One region of the Rahnella sp. CG8 genome, then DNA from elsewhere that is predicted to be linked to it. Evidence: predicted binding sites of a transcription regulator. Region 1 holds the regulator's gene; the other holds the start of a gene.
The links. Region 1 encodes CRP, which controls carbon source genes, mostly activating them, when cyclic AMP is high. Its sites were predicted from a motif close to ATGTGANNNNNNTCACAT; they were not measured.
Positions count from the first base shown of each region.

Region 2: the regulator CRP is predicted to act here: its motif matches at 1,713-1,730, upstream of HGO41_RS16515 (beta-galactosidase).

Region 1 covers NZ_JABAED010000008.1:181,034-184,193, forward strand. Annotated here, with positions in the region: gene HGO41_RS10290 (YccS/YhfK family putative transporter) at 1-1,493, opposite strand, end outside; gene crp (cAMP-activated global transcriptional regulator CRP) at 1,555-2,187, opposite strand; gene HGO41_RS10300 (OsmC family protein) at 2,550-2,957, shown strand; gene HGO41_RS10305 (phosphoribulokinase) at 2,961-3,160, opposite strand, start outside.
Region 2 covers NZ_JABAED010000017.1:65,493-68,652, forward strand. Annotated here, with positions in the region: gene HGO41_RS16515 (beta-galactosidase) at 1-1,626, opposite strand, end outside; gene HGO41_RS16520 (LacI family DNA-binding transcriptional regulator) at 1,761-2,843, opposite strand; gene fbaA (class II fructose-bisphosphate aldolase) at 2,980-3,160, opposite strand, start outside.

The DNA.
Region 1 (3,160 bases):
GCGCAGCCGATCAGGGTATCGACCAGTCGTGGTACCAGAAAATGCACGCCGTTCATCGCCAGCAATTGCAGGGTATACACTGCAGTCACCGTCATGCCGACCATCGCCAGTCCGTAGTTTTTGCGCAGAACGGTATAGGACAACAGGGTGATCAGCAGCATGCACAGCAGCGTGGTGCCTTCCGGCAGTTCCAGTTTGAGCAAGCCTGAGGCAATCAGCAATCCGGCCAGCGTACCGAGTGCACGGTGCTGGATCCTCACCCGCGTGGCGTTATAACCGTTCTGGCTGACCAACATGATAGTCAGCAAGATCCAGTAGGGTTTGGGCAAATTGAAGAACAGACCCAGACTGCTGCCAATCGCCAGAATAATGCCCAAACGTGCGGCATTACGCAGTGCCACGGATTTGAAGGAAAGATAGCTTTTCAGCGCGGGCCAGAAGGGCAAACGCGGCTGGGTGTTCATCAGGTCACGTTTGTACAACGGCCGCTGTGTGCGTAACAGACGGGCAATGCGGCTGAAATGGTAATAACAAAACTGACCTACCGGATTGTCCGGGTTGCGCGCGGCGATTTTCTCCAGCGCGGTCAGCTCATTGGCCATCGTAAAGCGCCCGGATAAACGGTGATAAAGAATATCGTCGGCAATCACCCGAAGACGGGTGGAAATCACCTGTGCATTTCGGCGGATAACCGCTTCGGCATGGCTTTCCTCCACCAGTTTCTGCACTTCTTCCGGCTGATGCAGGCTCACTGTAATGTGCTCCTGCAAATCGAGCGCTACCTGAAAACGCTGAAACAGCCGTTTATGGTGATGATGATGTCCGTGCTGGGGCAACATGTGTAATTGCTGATAAAGCAGGGCAATCAGGTCGATAACCTGCTGCTGGCGGGTTAGCAGTGGGGGTAACGCGGTTTCGGGATCGGTGTGTTGCGTCAGCAGGCTGTACTTGGCTTCGAAATAATCCGCGAGTTGAAGATAGAGCTGGCTGAGCGTTTCGCGCATCGGTTGTTCTTCCGAAATACGAAACCACGCCCAGTTAAACAATCCGTACCAGGCTGTGCCAGCGGCGAACAACACCGGGGCCTGCCACATCGGGCGCACGCCCACCATACTCAGCGTGAAGATAGTCGCCACCAGCGCACCGGGCAACAGGCGCGCATGCAGCGGGCTGATTTCACCGGTGACGCCGAGCAGTAACGCCAGCGACAGCATGATCAGCGGCAGCGGTATATGCCAGCTTTCGAGCATCAGTTGCAGCAGAAGGCTGCTCACGGCAAAGAGTGAACCGCCAACGAGCAGGCGTTTGAAAAAGCGTTTATGCGGGGTATCCAGACCGGCGATGTTACAACAGGCCGGGCAGAGGGAAAACAGCAGGCCCATTTGCAAATTGCCAAACAGCCAGCAAATGCCAACAGGTAAGCACAACACCAGCGTCTGGCGCAGCGCGTAGTTCACTTCAGGATGGTAAAACAGTCTTCGCCATAGCGTCATGGGTAAAGCTTAGCCCATAAAAAAGGCGCGACAGTGTTTTGCCGCGCCAATTTTTGAGGGATTAACGTGTGCCGTAAACGACAATCGTTTTACCGTGTGCGGAGATCAGGCTTTGATCTTCCAGCATTTTGAGAATGCGTCCGACTGTTTCACGTGAACAACCGACGATTTGGCCAATTTCCTGGCGGGTAATCTTGATTTGCATCCCGTCCGGATGGGTCATTGCATCAGGCTGTTTAGCCAGATTGAGCAAGGTTTGAGCGATACGACCGGTAACGTCAAGGAAGGCAAGGTTGCCGACTTTCTCTGACGTCACTTGCAGACGGTTGGCCATCTGCGCGGAGAGACGCATCAGAATATCCGGGTTAACCTGAATCAGCTGGCGGAATTTTTTATATGAAATTTCAGCCACTTCACAGGCAGTTTTAGCACGTACCCAGGCACTGCGTTCCTGACCTTCTTCGAAGAGTCCCAGCTCACCGATGAAGTCACCTTGGTTAAGGTAGGACAGTATCATTTCCTTGCCTTCTTCATCTTTAATCAGGACAGCAACTGACCCTTTCACGATGTAGTAAAGCGTTTCGGCTTTTTCACCCTGGTGAATCAGCGTACTTTTAGAAGGATACTTATGTATATGACAGTGAGACAGGAACCATTCAAGAGTCGGGTCTGTTTGTGGCTTGCCGAGAACCATTTGCTATTATCCTCTGTTGTTATCGCTGCCCAAAATCACAGGGCTCAGAGTTCCCTGTACGGCACTTCAAATCCAAAGCGCCCTTTCAGCATATAACTCTCCAGAAATGCTGCAAGCGGATGTCGGAGTGCAACAGCCTGTTTATTGCTGTCATCACCGTGGGTTCTGTACTTAAACCGCAAAAACCGTCACCGCAATTTACTGGAAAGTATGTTTCGGCTTTGTTTGTAGCACAGGTTTGAGATGCTGTCTTCTGTTGTCTCGCTTCAGCATGATGGCGATCGGGTTACGTTGCCAGATTTTAGGTGAAAGGGTACTCTGAGAGCAGATTTCGACAAGTTTATTCACCGGGAGAATAGTTCATGCATGCACGTGTCAAATGGGTTGAAGGACTGACATTTTTAGGTGAGTCTGCATCGGGTCATCAGATTTCAATGGATGGAAACGCGGGTGATAAAGCCCCAAGCCCGATGGAAATGTTACTGATGTCCGCAGGGGGGTGTAGTGCAATCGACGTGGTGTCAATTTTGCAAAAAGGTCGTAATGACGTGCGTGATTGTGAAGTGAAGCTGACCTCACAACGCCGCGAAGAAGCGCCGCGTCTGTTCACTCACATCAATCTGCATTTTATCGTCACCGGTAAGGATCTGACCGATAAGATTGTTGAACGCGCAGTCAGCCTGTCTGCCGAAAAATACTGTTCTGTGTCTCTGATGCTGGGGAAAGCGGCCACAATCACCCACAGCTTTGAAGTGATTGCAGCCGAATAAAGTTTACTCGATCTTCTTGCCTTCCATCAGGCGCTGCACCAGCGGCGCCATGATCAGCTCCATCGCCAGCCCCATTTTGCCGCCCGGCACCACCAGTGTTTTGATGTGCGAGATAAACGACCCTTGCAGCATGGCCAGCAGATACGGGAAATCGATGTCATCCAGTCCCTGAAAATGAATCACCACAAAGCTTTCATCCAGTG
Region 2 (3,160 bases), on a different contig from region 1:
GAGGATCAGCGGACGCGTTTCGTCCGGCATGCTGATCCACTTTTTAATCGACCATTTCGGTACCGCCGGGAACGGCTGATCCTGCTCAACGCGGGAATACATCGGGCAGATAATGTCGGTCGCCGCGCTGTTGGCGCCGCCGCCTTCGTACTGCACCGGACGGGTCGGATCGACAGATTTGATCCAGCGGTACAGCGCATCGTGATTCGCGCCGTGGCCGGATTCGTTGCCCAGTGACCAGATGATGATGCACGGATGATTGCGGTCGCGCTGAACCATACGCGTCACGCGTTCGCTGAAGGCGCTGAACCACACCGGATCATCCGACAGACGGTTCATCGGCTGCATGCCGTGGGTTTCGATATTGGCTTCATCCACGACGTACAGACCGTATTCGTCACAGAGCCGGTACCACAGCGGATGGTTCGGATAATGCGAGCAGCGCACGGCGTTGAAGTTGTGTTGCTTCATCAGCACAATGTCGCGGCGCATGGTGGCCTCATCCATCACCTGACCGTTTTCAGGATGATGTTCGTGGCGGTTGGTGCCCCGGATCAGCACCGGCTGACCGTTCACTTTCAGCAGCCCGTTGCTGATTTCCACCTGACGGAAACCGACGTCACAGGCCTCGGCTTCAATAAGCTGGCCCTGCGGAGAAATCAGGGAAATGACAGCACGGTATAAAGCGGGCTGTTCAGCGCTCCATAATGCGGGCCGGCTGACCGGCAGACGCAGCGTGGTGCGGTCAAATGCCGTCCCGCGTTCATCAATGATTTCACTGCCGAGCGGTTGCTGATGTTCTGCGACAGGTTTATCGCCCTGCCACAACTGGACGCGCACCTGATAATCAGCCGCGGTGTCCGGCGGTACCGCGGCGCTGACTTGCACTTCCAGTTCGGCCTGCGTGAAGCCGTAGAACAGATGCGTGCGCACCTGCATGTCAGTAATTTGCTCTGCCGGTTTATGCAGCAAGGTGACATCGCGGAAAATCCCGCTCATGCGCCACATATCCTGATCTTCCAGATAGCTGCCGTCGCTCCAGCGCAGCACCATCACCGCCAGCCGGTTTTCACCCGCATGCAGCACATGACTGAGATCGAATTCCGCCGGTAAACGGCTGTCCTGCGAATAGCCGACCCACTGACCGTTACACCATAAGTAGAAAGCAGAATTGACGCCGTTAAACACGATGCGCGTCTGCCCGCTGCTCAGCCAGTCATTATCCACAGAAACTGTGAGCGAGTAACAACCTGCAGGGTTTTCTTCCGGTACAAATGGCGGATTGACCGGGATCGGGTACTGCACGTTGGTATAAATCGGCGCATCGTATCCCGCCAGTTGCCAGTTAGATGGCACCTGCACAGCATCGGCATCAGCCAGATCCTGTTGCAGCCATTGCTCCGGCACGGCTTCAGGACGGTTAAAATAGCTGAACGCCCACTCGCCATTCAGGTTACGAATTTTTCCTGAAGCCTTGTTGTTTCTCGCTTTCTCTGCATTTCGCCAGCTGTTGAACGGCGGGTGTGCGGGTAATCGGTTGCACTGCGTCGAGGCCGGTTTTTCCCAGTCACGGCGGGCCAGAACAGTGGCCAGCGATGATAATTTATCTTCCGCTGATGGATTCATAATATCTCCCCGGTAAATTGTTATGCGCTCACAATAATATAAACATGCGTAACCGGAGAGAGTAAGTAAAGTGCGGGGATGCGGGAAAGGGACGCGGATCACAAATTCCGCGTCAGTCAGTTCTTAAAAAAGATTTACAGCGCGCTGAGCTGACGTGCGATGCGGATCAGTTCCTGCGATAAAGTTTCCTGCGACACAGTGTCTGTACCCGGTCTGGCGGTTGTATGGCGTTCAACTAAAGAAGTGGGCAGTAACAATGAGGACTGCAGGTGATCGCCATGCGTATGCAGATGCTCTACCAGCCGGTTAATGCTCTCGTGACCGAGCAGGCGGAAATCCTGTTTGATGGTGGTCAGCGGCGGGAAGAAAAATGCGCTGTCTTCAGTATCGTCATAGCCCATCACCGAGATTTGCTCCGGCACCCGCAGGCCAAACTCATGGACCGCGCGCAGTACGCCCAGCGCCATCTGATCATTGGCGACCAGGATCGCCGTAGGGCGTGCGGGCTGATTGAGCAACAATAATGCCTGCTGGTAACCCGAAGCCGCGCTCCAGTCGCCATGCTGAACCGCGCACGGCGTAATATCGTGCAATGCCAGCGTATTCAGCCAGCCTTCATAACGTAAGCGTGCAGATATGGATTCGAGCGGGCCGGTCAGTACGGCGATCTGCTGATGTCCGAGCGCCAGCAAATGTTCGACGCCCTGCTCTGCCCCGCAGTGAGGATCGAACAGAATTTTAAACACATCGGCCTGCGGATCGACATCCAGAAACAGCGCCGGTAAATTGCCGCAAAGCTGTGCGATCGCGTCTGCGTCCTCATTCGACAGCGGCACGTTAATCAGCACGCCATCGACACGCTGTGACATCAGTTCATTCACCGCCGTACGACACGCGGCAAGGCTCAGGTTATCAATCATCGATATCACGACGTTGAAACCTAGCTGATTTGCGCGGGTTTTCATTGCCGACGCAATTTGCGACGGAGCGTGTAGCGCCAGTTCGGTGGTCGCCAGCCCAAGGGTGTAACTTTGTTTGCCCGCCAGTTGCTGGGCGACACGGTTCGGGACGTAATTCAGCGCAGCCATTGCCTGTTCGACTTTGTTGCGCGTTCTGACCGAGACGTGTGCAGCCTGATTCAGGACGCGCGAAACGGTCTGATAAGACACACCGGCGTGGCGCGCGACATCATCGAGGGTGACAGATTTTGGCTTCATGGCTCTCTCTTCGGGGATTCTGGCGAAACACGGATAACGGGCTATTGTGGCCGGAAAGCAGGCAATAAAAAAGGGGCCGAAGCCCCTTTGACGATTATCCTCACATTCCGGTGGTCAAGCACCGGAAGCGTAAGAATTACAGTACGTCGATTGCGTTCAGTTCTTTGAATGCCAGTTCCAGGCGAGTCACCATGGAAGACTGTGCAGAACGCAGCCATACGCGCGGGTCATAGAATTTCTTGTTAGGTTTGTCCGCGCCTTCCGGGTTACCCAACTGACCTTGCAGGTAAGCTTCGTTTTTCTTGTAGAACTGCAGG